Linked DNA regions of Hydrogenovibrio crunogenus. Each later gene encodes a partner of the first gene's protein in a complex. Links are inferred from orthologs where the notes say so. Each region holds a gene or a part of one and is shown on either strand. Other genes may lie near its edges. The genes, in order: nusB and rpsJ.

What was found.
Region 2: the proteins of nusB (region 1) and rpsJ are in contact, whole or in part, in a solved structure (PDB 3D3B), measured with the Escherichia coli proteins. The link is inferred for Hydrogenovibrio crunogenus from one-to-one orthologs.

What each region holds. Positions count from the first base shown.
Region 1 is NZ_CP032096.1:1,508,442-1,517,442, forward strand. Bases 3,852-6,813 are described here. They hold nusB (transcription antitermination factor NusB), read right to left. Parts: upstream 5,595-6,813; coding sequence 5,109-5,594; downstream 3,852-5,108. Other genes in these bases: GHNINEIG_RS07305 (methyl-accepting chemotaxis protein), read left to right, coding at 3,852-4,053; thiL (thiamine-phosphate kinase), read right to left, coding at 4,055-5,023; ribH (6,7-dimethyl-8-ribityllumazine synthase), read right to left, coding at 5,610-6,071; ribBA (bifunctional 3,4-dihydroxy-2-butanone-4-phosphate synthase/GTP cyclohydrolase II), read right to left, coding at 6,130-6,813. Also shown: GHNINEIG_RS07295 (DUF3579 domain-containing protein), read right to left, coding at 1-80; GHNINEIG_RS07300 (3-deoxy-7-phosphoheptulonate synthase), read left to right, coding at 338-1,405; more of GHNINEIG_RS07305, read left to right, coding at 1,537-3,851; more of ribBA, read right to left, coding at 6,814-7,248; GHNINEIG_RS07330 (riboflavin synthase), read right to left, coding at 7,267-7,932; bifunctional diaminohydroxyphosphoribosylaminopyrimidine deaminase/5-amino-6-(5-phosphoribosylamino)uracil reductase RibD, read right to left, coding at 7,932-9,001. UniProt on the Escherichia coli protein: Part of the processive rRNA transcription and antitermination complex (rrnTAC). The complex forms an RNA-chaperone ring around the RNA exit tunnel of RNA polymerase (RNAP).
Region 2 is NZ_CP032096.1:344,548-353,281, forward strand. What follows is about bases 1,197-3,891. They hold rpsJ (30S ribosomal protein S10), read left to right. Parts: upstream 1,197-2,235; coding sequence 2,236-2,547; downstream 2,548-3,891. Other genes in these bases: tuf (elongation factor Tu), read left to right, coding at 1,197-2,102; rplC (50S ribosomal protein L3), read left to right, coding at 2,610-3,248; rplD (50S ribosomal protein L4), read left to right, coding at 3,259-3,879; rplW (50S ribosomal protein L23), read left to right, coding at 3,876-3,891. In the rest of the region: fusA (elongation factor G), read left to right, coding at 1-878; more of tuf, read left to right, coding at 912-1,196; more of rplW, read left to right, coding at 3,892-4,172; rplB (50S ribosomal protein L2), read left to right, coding at 4,184-5,011; rpsS (30S ribosomal protein S19), read left to right, coding at 5,023-5,295; rplV (50S ribosomal protein L22), read left to right, coding at 5,307-5,639; rpsC (30S ribosomal protein S3), read left to right, coding at 5,651-6,337; rplP (50S ribosomal protein L16), read left to right, coding at 6,352-6,765; rpmC (50S ribosomal protein L29), read left to right, coding at 6,767-6,955; rpsQ (30S ribosomal protein S17), read left to right, coding at 6,958-7,221; rplN (50S ribosomal protein L14), read left to right, coding at 7,356-7,724; rplX (50S ribosomal protein L24), read left to right, coding at 7,735-8,049; rplE (50S ribosomal protein L5), read left to right, coding at 8,062-8,604; rpsN (30S ribosomal protein S14), read left to right, coding at 8,614-8,734. UniProt on the Escherichia coli protein: Involved in the binding of tRNA to the ribosomes. Part of the processive rRNA transcription and antitermination complex (rrnTAC). The complex forms an RNA-chaperone ring around the RNA exit tunnel of RNA polymerase (RNAP).

The DNA.
Region 1 (9,001 bases):
GCGATGCGGTCAATCCAATCGCTCGGACGGAATTTCCTTCCATCTTCAGTATAGCCTTCAATGATGTATTTACAATGCACTATCAGTACCTTCCAAATAAGGGTTCTATTCGAAGTTGAACAACCAGTTCTCAACCGCGAATTTTAGCACAACTCATTATAATAGCCACCCTTATACCTCGTTTATTTAAAGATAATTTCATAAAAACCTAAAATACCGAAACTGCTTTTACACTTATTCAAAAGTCATTCATGCTTTTTAGCCAACTTTTCACTAAAATAAATGGCATAATATGCAGTCTTTATCATGAAACGAATTTGTAGCGCTAGAGAAGAATATGACACAGTATCAAACCGATGATTTAAGAATCAAAACCATTACCGAAGTTCGCCCTCCTCAAGAGCTTCATGAGCTTTTTCCTATTTCAGAAACAGCTGCTCAAACGGTTTACGATACGCGTCAGCAAATCCATAATATTCTCACAGGGAGAGATGATCGAATCTTAGTCATCATTGGCCCCTGCTCAATCCATGACCCCGGTGCTGCACGGGAATATGCCAAGCGTTTAAAAGAACAAGCCGACAAATATCGAGATGACCTGTTGATTGTGATGCGTGTCTATTTTGAAAAGCCGAGAACAACGGTTGGCTGGAAAGGCCTCATTAACGACCCTTTATTGAACGAATCGTTTGAAATCAATAAAGGGCTTGAAGTGGCTCGTTCCTTATTGGCGGACATCAATGACATGGGCGTTGCTTGTGCGACTGAGTTTTTGGATTTAATTTCCCCGCAATATATTGCCGACTTGATTTCATGGGGAGCTATCGGCGCCAGAACCACTGAAAGCCAAGGGCATCGTGAACTTGCATCGGGTCTATCCTGCCCAATTGGCTTTAAAAATGGGACTGATGGTGGTTTTAAAATTGCTGTAGATGCGATTCGTGCCGCCAACAACCCACATATCTTTCTATCATTGACCAAGATGGGACACTCAGCCATCTTTTCAACCACTGGAAATGAAGACTGCCATGTTATCTTAAGAGGCGGAAACGATGGTCCAAACTATGACGAAGCCAGCGTTAAAGACGCGGTTGAGCAATTACAAAAAGCCGGTGTACAGAACAAGTTAATGATTGACTGTAGTCATGCTAACAGCAATAAGCAACATGAAAGACAACTGGTGGTCGCTCAATCCATCAAAGAACAACTGTCAAAAGGCGCTGACCACATCATGGGGGCAATGGTCGAAAGCAATCTAGTAGAAGGTCGCCAAGATGCTGAGCCAGGGCAAACATTAACTTATGGTCAGAGCATTACCGATGCCTGTATCAGTTGGGAATCGAGCTTAGACTTGTTAGAAGACTTAGCCCAAGGCGTTCAAGCACGACGCGCCGCCAAGAAATAACGCCTCTCCTTCCTCATCACAGTGTAGTTGAAGCCTTGCCTTCATCACATTGTGATAGATTCGTCACCAGCCTGTCATAATCCATTTATATACTTGTCTTAAGTTATATTTATGTACAGGTACTTCCACTTATGAAGTTTTTCAACTTTATCTCCATCAACTTAAGACTCTTTATCAACACCCTTTTATCTATTTTATTTTTAATGTCCATCGCTTATATTGGTTGGTCAGCACTTTCGGAAGTACGCGTTAAAGCCACCAACTTATCAAACTTACAGCATGAGCAGTCAGATAGAATCGCCAACTTCCAGCAGTCCTTGATTTTAACAACGCAACTCTCTAACGAATATATCCTAAGTCAGAACCAAACTGCCAGCCAAAAATTCAACTCGGCCATTGATGAACTTAAAAAACAAACTGAAGCCATGCTATCGGTTTTACACAGTGAGGAAAATCAAAAGGCAATTCATACACTTGAAAGCGTCTTAAGGAAGTATAAAAAGGCCACTAATTCAAATGTATTTTTAAAGAAAGAAGTTAATAACACCATTGAATTTGGCATAGAGCCGACAACGGAAACACTTAAGCAGACAATACCTCTTCTCTTAGAAACCGATTTGGCAACCGAAGAGTCAACATTGTCAAGTGCTCTAACATCGATTCAAAAGCGGCTGAATACTTCTCAACTAATACTCGGTAAAATGCTCTCGACCAAAAACCCCAAATTAGTCAAAGCATTTAATGAAAATGGACTGGGAGATGTCGCGAATTCTGACATTGAAACAATTGTCAGTGCTTTTGATGGTAATTTCCAATACATGGACACACTCGATGAATTGGTGAGTGCAAGAGATGGCTATCAAGAGTCTTTTAGCGACATCAAAGACTATATGACGACAGAAACTGACAATAATGGCTCGCTGATTTCACTGATTAATGAAGCCAACGACATCATCCGTCAGTTATCAAATCAGTCACAACTAAACACCACAACACTGATTAATGAATTGAACCTCCTTTCCAATGAACAAATTCATCAATTGGCCATTATCAGCATTATCAGCTTAATCTTAATGATTCTACTCAACTTAGTGGTTGTAGCCTCAATTACACGCCCTCTCCACCGTATTAAGAAAAACATTGCCTTCATCTCTAAGACAGGCGATCTTAAACAATGGACTCCCATCACCGGTAAAAACGAATTAGTCGATATGAGCCATAACATTCAAGAACTCATTTTATCTTTTCGTCAAATCACAACCGAACTACAAGATGTGGGAATTGCACTGTCTAATGGAGAGTTTGACAAAAAAGTTGAGCAAGATTACGCCGGCGATTTACTGACATTGAAAGATAACTTTAATGCATCGATTCATCAGATTTCAGACACGATGACAGCTATCCAGAAAATGAGCCAGGCACTGAACCAAGGAAACTTAAGCTTTACAGAACCCTCAGATCAATACTTAGGCGCTTATCGCATCGTGATTGAGAGTTTAAATTCAGCCATGGAAACACAAATGAATGCCATTGAAGCAGTTAAAGACGTCATGCAAATGATGAACAAAGGTAACTTCTCCAAGCGGATAGAGTTAAACATGCCAGGAGATCTGAGCCAACTCAAAACCTATTTAAACACTTCATTGGACAAGCTGGATGAAGCCATTACTCATAAATCTTATATCTTGGATCACTTCCGACAAGGAAACTTTGCCTTTGAAATAGAGGGAGAATTTGAAGGAAAACTTCAGGAATTGAAAAACAATATGCAGGACATGGCTTCCAATATCAGCAACATGCTATCAGATGTTCAAACAGCTTCTTCAAACGCTGTCAGTGGTGTGCAAGAGATCAGCATGGGCAATCAAGACCTCAACGAACGGGTCAATAAGCAAGCCTCAGCCATTCAAAACACCATGAACCATATGCAGCAAATGGTTCAACAGATTAACGAATCTCTCTCAAGTGCCAATACGGTCAATAATAAGAGTACCGCTGCAAAAGAAAATACCTTATCCGGTGTCAGCATTGTCAACCGTATGTCAGAAGCGATTAAAGAGATTGAAGGCGCCAGCCAAGAAATTGCTAACTTTACCCAAGTGATTGATGACATTGCTTTTCAAACCAACTTATTAGCGCTTAATGCAGCGGTAGAAGCCGCTCGTGCAGGTGAACAAGGAAGAGGGTTTGCCGTAGTTGCAACAGAAGTCAGAAGTTTGGCCAGTAAATCTGCTGAAGCGGCAAAAAGCATTCAAGCCGTAACACAAAAAAGTTTGGCAAAAGTGGAACAAGGCATTGAACTGAGCGAATTGACGAAAAAATCTTTTAATGAAAATGCCCAAGCCATCGATGAAATCTCTTCGATGATGGCGGAAATGCATGATTCTTTAAATCATCAATCACACGGCATAGAACAGGTAAATCAATCTTTAACTGAAATCAATGAGATTACTCAACACAACGCTTCCCTCGTTGAGCAAGTTACCCAGACATCAAGTCATATTATCGAAAGTGTTAAAGGCGTTGAAGATCAATTATTACACTTCAAACTAAAGCCCAATCAAATGGTTAACGCTTTGCCTTCGGCAAATGAAGAACTCGATTCAATGACTGATACTCCACACTTACTACCTGAAAAAATATCTTAACTTAGAAGTGTGCAAACCCAAGTGACTGTAAACTTGTCTGACCTTGAGGGGTATTTTTTAACTGTATCCCTCCCTCGCCAGTGACAATTTGCCCGATTTCAGTCAATGAAATCTCTAGCTCTTCGGCAAGCTCATGAATGGTTATTTGATTATCAGGGTGAATGGTAAAACACAGCTCATAATCATCCCCCGCAATCAATGGTAACGACCAATCATTAGATTGCTGGATATAGGTTTGCATACAGTTAGAAACTGGAACCGATTTCACATCGACCCATGCACCGACTTGTGATGATGACAGAATATGCTTTAAGTCGGCCAGCAGTCCATCAGACACATCAATGGCACTGGTTGCGAGTCCTTTAAGATAATATCCAAGCGTCACCTGTGGGGTAGGTTTGTTCAGCTGTTGTATGGCTGAGGCATAAGAAGCTTTATCCCAATGCTGCTGAACGGCTTTTAATCCAAGCCCCCCCTCTCCCAGAACCCCTGAAACATAAATCAAATCGCCCGGTTTCGCTCCTTTTCGTAAAATAGCATGTCCGCTTTCAACCCAGCCTTGTGCTGTAATCGTGATGGTTAAACGATCAGAGCGCGTGGTATCCCCTCCTATCAAAGGAATATTATATAAATTGGCTAACTGCTTGAGTCCACCGGCAAACATTTCCAGCCAGGCCTGGTTATTTTTCTCTGATGGCAAACTGAGTGCCAATGAATAAAAGGCCGGCGTTGCGCCCATCGCCGCTAAATCACTCAAATTGACGGCCAATGCTTTCCAAGCAATATCACAAGCAGATGTTTCAACCGGGAAATGCACCCCTTCTATAAGCGTATCTGTCACCACTACCAGCTGCTTTCCGGCCTGGCAAGACAGCACCGCACCATCATCTCCAATTCCAATTTCATCGGCCGATGCAACGCTAGATAAAGGCTTAAAAAAAGTATCAATCACATCAAATTCGTGTGCCATCACAATGCTCTTTATTTTTAAAGGGGCGGTAAAACAAAAAAACCAGAGCAATCTCTGGTTTTTAATCGCGTCATCTAATCCCGACTTAATCTGTTTGTGTTTTTTCCAAACTTCTTAAACCTTCAGCGGCTTTATCTAAAATACCATTAATGTATTTATGGCTGTCTTCCGCACCAAATCGTTTAGCCAACTCAACAGATTCATTGATCACAACTCGATATGGAATTTCCAACTTATTTTGTAATTCAAATACGCCCATACGCATGATATTTTTTTCGACCGGATCAATCCGTGCCACCGCTCTGTCCAAGAAAGGAGCATAAAGCTCATCTAAATCAGTCGCATGATTCGTCACTTCATTCACAATTTCTTGAAATAAAGCCACATCCGTATCCACTAAGCGCCCTTCTTCAGAAAACTGCTTAATGATATCTAGGGTTTCAGAGTGATTCACCTGCCACTGATACAGTGCCTGGAGCGCCACACGACGTGTTTGCGTTCGAACACTCACACTTTTTTCTTCTTCAGGAAGTTCAGTCCCTTCACCAGGCTTAAAATCGGATAAATTCATTAACTTAAATAACCATTAAATTTGTTTTAAAACATTCGCAGTTTCAATTGCTGCTAACGTACATTCTTCACCTTTGTTTCCAGCTTTGGTACCTGCTCTTTCAATGGCTTGATCAATCGTATCAACGGTTAACACACCAAATGAAACCGGCACACCGCTGTTTAACGCGACTTGACCAATCCCTTTAACACACTCACCGGCGACATAATCAAAGTGTGGCGTACCACCACGAATTACCGCACCGAGTGCGACAATCACATCATATTTTCCAGAGGCCGCCATTTTTTGAGCAACAATCGGAATTTCAAACGCACCCGGCACCAACACTTGCTCAATATTATCTTCCGAGCCACCGTGACGAACAATGGTATCAATGGCGCCTTTAACCAAACTGTCCACAATAAAGCTATTAAAGCGCCCGATAACCAGCCCTACTTTTAAGCCCTGTGCCGTTAAATTTCCTTCGATGATCTTCATAACTCAACCCTATTATTCTATTTTAATTTCGATTAAATCTATTCAGCTTATTTAGCCATCATTCTTTTTGTTTGTCTATATTTTCAACAATTTCCAAGCCAAAGCCACCCAATGCACTCATCTTCCATGCAGAACCGATGACTTTCAATTGCGTTAATCCCAAATCGGATAAAATTTGGGCGCCTAATCCATATGTTTTCGCATCGTCTTCCGTTTGAATTTCGGGCTGGGAAATCCCGCGATCTTTCATTTGAAATTGCTGAATTTTATCCAGTAACTCGGCCCCTTCTTCATGCTTTCGCAAGACCACAATAACACCAGACTCTTCTTGTGCAATCTGCTTCATAGCACTGCGCAATGACCAGCCACACTCTTCTCTTTGAGAATCAAACAAATCACACAACGTATCCAACATATGGACACGCACCATTGTTGGCTGGTCTTTCTTTAATTGACCATGTACTAATGCCAAATGCGTTCTATGCTCTAATACATCTTCATACCCAATCAGGCGGAAATCACCATATTCAGTTGGCATATGGCATTCCGAAACCCGTTCAATCGTTTTTTCATTCTTTAAACGATATTCAATCAAGTCAGCTACGGTGCCGAGCTTAATACCATGCTCTTTGGCAAAAATCTCTAAATCGTCACGACGCGCCATCGTACCATCTTCATTCATGATCTCAACAATCACGGATGCTGGTTCCAGCCCTGCTAAACGAGCCAAATCACATCCTGCTTCGGTATGCCCTGCTCTTTCTAACACGCCACCTGGTTTTGCCATAATTGGGAAAACATGACCCGGTGTGACAATATCCGCTGGCTGAGCCTCTGGTTGAATCGCGGCTTGAATCGTCTTAGCTCGATCCGCTGCTGAAATCCCAGTGGTGACTCCTTCGGCGGCTTCAATTGAAACGGTAAAGCTGGTACCGAGAGAATCTTGGTTATTTCGTGTCATCAGTGGGAGATGCAGTTGCTGACAACGCTCTTTGGTCAAGGTCAGACAAATCAACCCTCGCCCGTATCGTGCCATATAATTGATTTGATCAGCAGTTACCGCACTGGCAGGCATCATTAAGTCACCTTCATTTTCACGGTCCTCATCATCCATCAGGATGATCATCTTGCCTTGCTTATAATCTTCAATCAATTCTTCAATGGTATTTAACTGCATGTTTTGTCCAATTATTTGTTACAAAAAGCCGCGATCCGATAATAATTCACGCGTAATGTTAGACGAGTTCGTATCTGATTGCTCAGTGTCATTCGGCGCGCTTAACATTCTTTCTAAATAGCGTGCCAGCAAATCTACTTCCAAGTTAACCGCTGTTCCCACTTGGAAGTGTTTAATCGTCGTCTCTTGCCTGGTATGCGGCACTATATTGACATCGAACACACAACCATCGACTTGGTTAACCGTTAGGCTGATGCCATTAATACAAATAGATCCTTTTGCTGCAATATATTTGGCCAGCGCAGCAGGCGATTCGATTTGATAACGCCAAGAACGTGCTTCTTGCGTAATCGACAATACTTTTCCAACGCCATCGACATGCCCGCTAACCAAATGGCCTCCCAAACGATCCTGAAGACGTAATGCCTTTTCCAAGTTAACCGGAGAACCGACTTTTAAAGCCCCCAAGGTGGTCACTTTTAGGGTTTCTGAGGACACATCTGCGACATACGCTGAGGGCGTTAATTCAATTGCTGTCAAACACACACCATTACACGCGATACTGTCACCGATTTTGACGTCTGACATATCCAACTTCCCCACCTCAATGGTCATACGCGCATCCCCGTTAACGGGTTCAATACGTGATATAAAACCTTCAGACTCAATAATACCGGTAAACATTAAACTTCCTCTGCGGAGACATTTTTAGGGGTCAGCACCAAGTATAAATCTTCGCCCAACGCTTGAACAGACTGGTAAGCAAAAACCTTTTTATCGACCATTTCGGCCAGGCCGGGTAAAACAAACATGGGTTTAGCCATTTCACCCATTAAAATGGGCGCAGTGAAAACATGCAATTCATTAACCATGCCTGCCTGGATAAAAGCCCCTGCGACAATAGCCCCCGCTTCTACCATCACATCATAGATTTTTTCGTTTTCCAGCAAATACGAAAGCACGGATGGTATATCCAGTTTATCACCATCCGATTCCACCGCTATCACTTCCGCACCCTTTTGATAAAACCGTTCAATCAGATCCAAACTTTGATCTGCTGTTTCTTTAGACGTCATCAAAAGCGTTCGTCCGGGTAAGGACAACATTTTAGCTTCTAGCGGCGTGCTCAGATTTGCATCCAACACAACTCTTAAAGGGTGGCAATTTTCCGCTGTTAAACCTAATTCAGCCAACACGTCATCAGGTAAGCGCACATTTAAACTTGGATCATCCGCTAAGACAGTTCCAACACCTGTGACAATCGCACCATGCTGAGCTCGCATTAAATGGACTTGATTCCGGGATTCCGGCCCAGTGATCCATTGACTTTCGCCATTCGCCATGGCCGTTCGTCCATCTAAACTGTTCGCTACTTTTAAGCGAATGAACGGTCTATTCGACTTCATGGCAGAAACAAACCCTTTATTTAAAGCTGCGGCTTCTTCAGACAAAATGCCACTATCGACAACAATTCCGGCCTGCTCTAATCTTTTAATCCCGTTTCCAGCCACAAGCGGATTAGGATCTTGCATGGCAATTACGACTCTAGCAACTCCTGACTCAACTAGAGCATCCGCACAAGGCGGTGTTTTACCATGATGAGAGCAAGGCTCTAAAGTTACATAAACGGTTGCACCCTTGACCGACTCTGTTGCATTGTCTAATGCAACACGCTCGGCATGAGGTTCGCCCGCTTTCTGATGCCACCCTTCCGCAATGATTTTTTCTTGTTGAGTGATAACGCATCCAACAG
Region 2 (8,734 bases), 1.2 Mb from region 1 along the record:
TTCCGGATCCAGTAATCTCGATCGCGATTGAGCCTAAAACAAAAGCGGACCAAGAAAAAATGGGGATTGCTCTTCAGAAGTTGGCTGCGGAAGATCCTTCTTTCCGAGTTAAAACAGACGAAGAAACCAATCAAACCATTATTTCAGGTATGGGTGAGCTTCACTTGGACATCATTGTTGATCGTATGAAGCGTGAGTTCAATGTGGAAGCGAATATTGGTGCTCCACAAGTTTCATACCGTGAAACCATTAAGAAGCCAGTAGAAGCGGATGGGAAGTTTGTTCGTCAGTCCGGTGGTCGTGGTCAGTATGGTCATGTTGTATTTAAAATCTCTCCTCGTGAAGCTGGGTCAGGTTTTGAGTTTATCAACAGTATTGTTGGTGGTGCTGTACCTCGTGAGTATATTGGTGCTGTTGAGAAAGGTGCACAGCAACAATTAGAAAATGGTGTTATTGCTGGCTTCCCTATGGTTGATGTTTCTGTTGAGTTAATTGATGGTTCTTACCATGATGTGGACTCTAACGAAATGGCTTTCAGTGTTGCAGCTGGTATGGGTATTAAAAATGGTGTTACCCAAGCAAATCCAGTAATTCTTGAGCCGGTTATGGCGGTTGAAGTGACAACTCCTGAAGAATATATGGGAGATATTATCGGTGACTTGAATAGACGTCGTGGGATGGTTTCAAGTATGGATGATATTGCTTCTGGTAAATCAATTAAAGCAGAAGTGCCACTTTCTGAAATGTTTGGGTATTCCAACCAGATGCGTTCTTTAACTCAAGGTCGTGCAAACTATAGTATGACATTCTTGAAATATAATGATGCGCCTTCTAATATCCAAGAAGAGATTATTGCTAAAGCCCAGAAGGGTGAATAATTTAAAATTTAAAGTTTAATTAGGATTTTTAAAATGGCAAAAGAAAAGTTTGAACGTAGTAAGCCGCACGTAAACGTTGGTACGATTGGTCACGTTGACCATGGTAAAACAACTCTTACAGCGGCTCTAACAATTGTACAAGGTAAAAAATTCGGTGGCGAAGCAAAAGACTACGCTAACATCGATAACGCACCGGAAGAGCGTGAGCGTGGTATTACTATCTCAACAGCACACGTTGAGTATGAGTCAGAAACACGTCACTATGCTCACGTAGACTGCCCAGGTCACGCCGACTATGTAAAAAACATGATCACAGGTGCGGCACAGATGGACGGTGCAATCCTAGTATGTTCAGCAGCAGATGGCCCAATGCCACAAACGCGTGAGCACATTCTTCTATCTCGTCAGGTAGGTGTGCCATACATCGTTGTTTACCTAAACAAAGCTGACATGGTTGATGATGAAGAATTGCTAGAGCTAGTAGAAATGGAAGTTCGTGAACTTCTAGATACTTATGATTTCCCAGGTGATGATACACCGGTAATCATGGGGTCAGCTCTTAAAGCTATCGAAGGTGATCAATCAGAAATTGGTGAGCCATCAATCGGTCGTTTGGTAGATGCATTGGATACATACATCCCAGAACCAACACGTCAAACAGATAAACCATTCCTAATGCCTGTAGAAGATATCTTCTCAATCCAAGGTCGTGGAACGGTTGCAACAGGTCGTGTTGAAACAGGTGTTGTAAAAGTTGGTGAAGAAATCGAAATCGTCGGTATCCGTCCAACAACAACTACAACTGTAACAGGTGTTGAAATGTTCCGTAAGCTGCTTGACCAAGGTGAAGCAGGGGATAACGTAGGTATCCTATTGCGTGGTACTAAGCGTGAAGATATCGAACGTGGTCAAGTACTTGCTCATAAGGGTACAGTAACACCACATACTAAGTTCGAAGCAGAAGTGTATGTACTATCAAAAGATGAAGGTGGTCGTCATACACCATTCTTCCAAGGATATCGTCCACAGTTCTACTTCCGTACAACAGATGTAACAGGTGCATGTGAACTACCAGCAGGAACAGAAATGGTTATGCCTGGTGATAACGTGCAAATGACTGTAGAGTTAATCAACCCGATCGCGATGAACGAAGGTTTACGTTTCGCGATTCGTGAAGGTGGACGTACAGTTGGTGCGGGTGTTGTTGCTAAAATTATTGATTAAATAATGTTTAGAAAACAATAAATTAAATGCTTGAAAGTATTTTGATTTATTGTTACAATCCGCAACCTTAGTGAGCAGTGGCTATATTCATGTCACTGCTTTTCTTTTTTTGTAATATGAGAAAAAGATTATTATGGCGACTCAAAATATTCGTATTCGCTTGAAGGCTTTCGATCATCGTTTGATTGATCAGTCTGCTCGTGAAATTACGGAAACAGCTAAAAGAACAGGCGCTCAGGTTAAGGGCCCTATTCCAATGCCTACCCGTAAAGAGCGTTTTACAGTGTTGGTTTCACCGCATGTTAACAAAGATGCGCGTGACCAGTATGAAATTCGTACACATAAGCGTTTGTTGGATATCGTTGATCCGACAGATAAAACAGTTGATGCATTGATGAAGTTAGATCTTGCAGCAGGTGTGGATGTACAGTTAGAGCTAAGATAATTAGCTTGGTTGTTAACCATCAATCGAAATGGTTAATGTAGAAATAATAATGAGGTAACGATATGGGTATTGGTGTCATTGGTACCAAAGTTGGTATGACTCGTGTATTTAACGAGGATGGTGTATCGACTCCTGTGACGGTGGTGGAGGTTTCACCAAACCGCATAACACAAATCAAAAATAATGAAACTGATGGTTATGATGCCATTCAGGTTACTTTCGGTTCAAAGCACGCTGGTCGTGTTTCAAAGCCTGAAGCTGGTCATTATGCAAAAGCTGGTGTAGAAGCTGGTCAAGGTTTGTGGGAGTTTAGATTAGATGATGTTTCAGAAGCAGAAGGTTTAGAGCCTGGTTCTGAAATTACAGTCGAAAAATTTAATGATGTTGCAGTAGTTGATGTGTCTGGCACAACTAAAGGTAAAGGTTTTCAAGGTGGTGTCAAAAGACATAACTTTAAAATGCAAGATGCAACTCATGGTAACTCTATTTCTCACCGTGCACCTGGTTCAATTGGTCAAAACCAAACTCCTGGAAGAGTATTCAAGGGGAAAAAGATGGCCGGTCATATGGGGAATGTAAAACAAACAACGCTTAATCTTGAGTTGGTTAAGGTTGATGTTGAAAATTCATTACTGTTGATCAAAGGTGCTTTGCCTGGCGCAAAAGGTAGTACCGTTATTGTTCGCAAGGCAATTAAATAAGGTGGGCGTGATGGATTTAAAATTAATTGAATTAGCAAGTGGAAAAGAAGCGGGATCAGTTAAGGTTTCAGAAGCCATTTTTGGTGCTGAATTTAACGAAGCCCTTGTTCATCAAGTTGTTAACGCTTATCTAGCTGGTGCACGTTCTGGTACGAAAGGTCAGAAAAATCGTTCAGCAGTAAGAGGTGGTGGTGCAAAACCATGGGCTCAGAAAGGTTCAGGTCGTGCGCGTGCGGGTACCAGTCGTGGTCCAATCTGGATTGGTGGTGGGCGTGCATTCCCAGGCCATAACCGTGACTTTTCTCAGAAAGTGAATAAAAAAATGTACCGTGGTGCGATGAAAGCGATTTTTTCAGAGTTAGCACGTACAGAAAGATTAGTAGTCGTTGATGACTTTAAAATAGAAGCACCTAAGACGAAAGACTTTGTGGCTAAATTGAATACTTTGAACCTGAAAGATGCTTTAGTTATTACAGAAGGTTTTGATGAGTATTTATATTTGTCAGCACGCAATTTATATCATGCAGATGTGTGTGATGTTGCCTCAATTGATCCGGTCAGTTTAGTAGGTTTTAAGTCGATTGTAGTAACGCAAGGTGCGATTAAGCAACTTGAGGAGAAGCTAGCATGAGTAAAGAACGTTTACTAAAAGTATTATTGGCTCCTCATGTCTCAGAAAAATCAGCTTTGATGGCGGATGCTTCTGAGCAGTATATTTTCAAGGTTGTGCCTAATGCAACAAAGCCTGAAGTTAAACAAGCGGTTGAATCATTGTTTGATGTAAAGGTTCAATCTGTAAACATGATCAATATTAAAGGCAAAACAAAAGTCTTTAAAGGTCGAGTAGGTAAGCGTAATGGTTTGAGAAAAGCTATTGTACGTTTAGCTCCTGGGCAAGAGATTGATTTTGTTGGTGCTGAATAAGAGGGTTTGTCATGGCTATAATTAAAAAATCAAAACCTACATCACCAGGTCGTCGTTTTGTCGTAAGTGTTGTTGAACCAGATTTGCATAAAGGCAAACCTTTTTCAGCATTGCTAGAAAAGAAATCTAAATCTGGTGGTCGTAACTCTAATGGTCGCATTACAGTAAGACACCAAGGTGGTGGTCACAAGCAACATTATCGTCAAATTGATTTCAAAAGAAACAAAGATGGTGTCGCTGCGGTTGTAGAGCGCTTAGAATATGATCCAAACAGAACAGCACACATCGCGCTGTTGAAATATGCGGATGGTGAAAGACGTTATATTCTTGCACCAAGACATGTTAAAGCAGGTGATCCTGTTGAGTCTGGTGAGCATGTTTCTATTAAGGCTGGAAATGCCTTGCCGTTAAGAAATATTCCAGTTGGTACTGTCGTACACGCATTAGAAATGAGACCAGGTAAAGGTGCTCAAATCGCTCGAAGTGCTGGTGCTTATGCTCAAATTGCTGGGCGTGATGGTGCTTATGTTTTAGTTAAACTGCGTTCAGGTGAGATGAGAAAAATCTTAGCTGATTGTCGTGCAACTATCGGTGAAGTTGGAAACCAAGAACATTCACTTAGAAAGCTTGGGAAAGCTGGTGCTAAGCGTTGGAAAGGTGTTCGTCCAACTGTACGTGGTGTTGCAATGAACCCGGTTGATCACCCTCATGGTGGTGGTGAAGGTCGTACTTCAGGTGGTCGTAACCCAGTTACACCATGGGGTGTTCCGACCAAAGGTAAGAAGACACGTAGTAATAAACGTACTGACAGAATGATCGTACGTCGTAGAAATAAATAAGGAAGGACCCTATGCCACGTTCAGTTAAAAAAGGACCTTTTGTAGATCATCACCTTGTAAAAAAGGTGATGGAGGCACAAGAATCTGGTAATAAACGTCCAATAAAAACATGGTCAAGAAGATCTATGATTCTTCCTGATATGATTGGTTTGACGATTGCAGTTCACAACGGTAAAGAGCATATTCCTGTCTATGTTTCAGAAAACATGGTCGGACATAAGCTTGGTGAGTTTTCAATGACCCGTACATATCGCGGTCATGCAGCTGATAAAAAATCTAAATAAGGAGAGATAACATGCAGGTTAGTGCTACTCATAGATTTGCTCGTATTTCTCCTCAGAAAGCGCGTCTTGTAGCGGATTTAATTCGTGGAAAAGATGTTGAAGCAGCTGTAAATATATTGGCTTTTAGTGATAAAAAGGCCTCTGAGTTGATGAGCAAAGTATTGAATTCGGCTATTGCGAATGCAGAAAATAATGAAGGTGCAGATATTGATGAGCTAAAGGTAACTGAAGCTTATGTCAATGAAGGGCCTATCATGAAACGTATGCGTGCTAGAGCAAAAGGTCGTGGAAATCGTATCCTAAAACGTATCAGTCATATTACTGTTACTGTTGGCGATAAGTAAGGAGAGTCAGAATGGGTCAAAAAGTACATCCGATTGGGATCCGATTAGGGATTACCAAAGATTGGAATGCTCGCTGGTATGCGGATAGCAAAAACTATTCTGATTTCCTTATCAGTGATATCGAAATCCGAAAAGAGTTAAATGAAAAGCTAAAACATGCTTCAGTGAGCCAAATTAACATCGAACGCGTTGCAAACGGTGTTCGTGTTACTATTCACACCGCTCGTCCAGGTGTTGTGATTGGTAAGAAAGGTGAAGATATTGAAAAATTAAAGCAAGCTTTGATTGCTAAAACTGGGATGCCGGTTAACATTAATATCGAAGAAATCAAGAAGCCTGAATTAGATGCTAAGTTGGTCGCTGAAGGAATTGCACAGCAATTAGAGAAGCGTATCCAGTTCCGTCGTGCTATGAAGCGTGCGGTAAGTAATGCAATGCGTTTAGGTGCGCAAGGTATTAAAGTAAATGTTTCTGGTCGTTTAAATGGTGCAGAAATTGCACGTGCTGAGTGGTATAGAGAAGGACGTGTTCCTCTTCATACACTTCGTGCTGACATTGATTACGCGACTTTCGAAGCAGATACCACTTACGGTAAAATTGGGGTTAAAGTTTGGATCTTTAAAGGTGAAAAGCTAGAAAAAATTTCAATGGTAAGTGATGACAAGAAACAATCTAAAGGCAAGAAAGGCCGTAAATAAAAGGAATACTTGTTATGTTAATGCCAAAACGTACAAAATTTAGAAAGATGCATAAAGGACGTAACCGCGGTCTTGCTAATGTTGGTAACAAAATTAGCTTTGGTGAATTCGGTTTGAAGGCAATGGAGCGTGGTCGTATGACTTCACGTCAAATTGAAGCAGCCCGTCGTGTTATGACACGTAAAGTAAAGCGTGGTGCTAAGATTTGGATTCGTGTATTTCCTGATAAGCCGATTACCAATAAACCTCTTGAGGTTCGTATGGGTAAAGGTAAAGGTAGTGTAGAGTACTGGGTTGCTCAGGTTCAACCTGGTCGTGTCCTTTATGAAATGCAAGGTGTTGATGAAGTTGTTGCAAGAGAAGCATTTGAGCTTGCTGCTGCAAAACTTCCTTTCAAAACACAATTTGTAACAAGAACGGTGATGTAAGATGACTTCAGAATTAAAAGAAAAGTCAGTTGAAGAGCTTAGAGAAGATTTACTAAATCTTCTTCAAGAGCAATTTAACTTAAGAATGCAACATGCGACTGGTCAGTTGTCGAATAGCGCACAGTTAAAAACTGTTCGTCGTTCTGTTGCACGAGTTAAAACCATCATTCGTCAAAAAGTGAGTAAATAAGAATGGCTGGTAGTGAAAATAAAGCACGTACAATGCAAGGTGTTGTTGTTAGCAACGGCATGGACAAATCAGTTGTAGTTATGACAAACCGTTATATTAAGCATCCTAAATATAAAAAGTTTGTTAGAAAGTCTACAAAAGTTATGGCACATGATGCTGATAATGCTTGCGGAGTTGGTGATAGAGTCACCATTTCAGAATGTACCCCTTTCTCTAAGAGAAAGACTTGGTCATTGGTTTCAATTGACGAAAAAGCTGCGTTGTAATAAAAGTAGACTTTTGATATCAATCTGATATAATTGCCCAAATTTTTCACCGCCTTAATAACCAAGCCTGTAAAAAGGGACTAGTTATTTTGGCGGTTTTTGTGTTATTTAAATTTTATGGATGGAGTTCCATCATGATTCAAATGCAAACTGTACTTGATGTCGCTGACAATAGTGGTGCAAGAAAGGTCCAATGTATTAAGGTACTGGGCGGTTCTAAGCGTCGCTATGCGAGTGTTGGTGATGTTATTAAAGTAGCTGTTAAAGAGGCTGCACCTCGCGGCAAAGTCAAAAAAGGTGATGTTTTTGATGCGGTTGTCGTTCGTACGGCGCAAGGCGTAAGACGTCCAGATGGTTCAAAGATTAAGTTTGATGGTAATGCTGCTGTTATTCTTAATACTAAGCTAGAGCCTATCGGAACACGTATTTTTGGCCCAGTAACACGTGAGCTACGTAACGATAAATTTATGAAAATCGTTTCGCTAGCTCCAGAAGTTTTATAAGGAACTGATAATGAATCGTCTAAGAAAAGGTGATGAGGTTATCGTTATTGCTGGAAAAGACAAAGGGAAACGCGGTTCAGTTTCTCAAGTTATGCAAAATGGTAAGCTAATAGTAGATGGAATTAATTTGGCTAAGAAACATGTTAAACCTAACCCTATGACGGGTGAACAAGGTGGTATTGTTTCTAAAGAAATGCCTGTTGATGCTTCTAATGTTGCTTTATACAATCCTGAAACAAAAAAAGCGGACCGTGTTGGTGTTAGAGTTGAAGGAGATGTGAAAACACGTTTCTTTAAGTCTAATGGCAAGTCGGTTGATGCTTAAGTAGGTTGAAATATGGCAAGATTACAAAAAATTTATAATGATCAAGTTATTCCGGCGTTAGTCGAAAAATTTGGTTATAAGTCAGTAATGCAAGCTCCAAAACTCACAAAGATTACGATCAATATGGGCGTTGGTGAAGCAATTGGTGACAAGAAAATACTTGATAATGCAGTGTCAGATATGGAAGCGATTACTGGTCAGAAGCCTGTTAAAACGCTTGCAAGACGCTCTGTTGCAAGTTTTAAAGTACGTGATGGATATCCACTTGGTTGTAAAGTGACACTTCGTGGGGCCAAAATGTATGAGTTTTTGGATAGATTGATTAATGTTGCTTTGCCACGAGTTCGTGATTTCCAAGGTGTTAAAGGAAATGCGTTTGATGGTCGAGGTAATTACAATTTAGGTGTGAAAGAGCAAATCATTTTCCCTGAAATTGAATTTGAAAAGGTTGATAAAATTCGTGGAATGGATATCAACTTTGCAACGACTGCTTCAACAAATGAAGAAGCAAAAGCTCTTTTAGAAGCCTTTAATTTTCCATTTAAAAAGCAATAGAGGTTTCTCATGGCAAAGCAATCAATGATTGAAAGAGAAAAGAAAAGAGCAAAGATGGTTGCTAAATATTCAGCAAAAAGAGCTGAGTTAAAAAAAGCATCTGTTGATATGTCTCTAAGCTTTGAAGAAC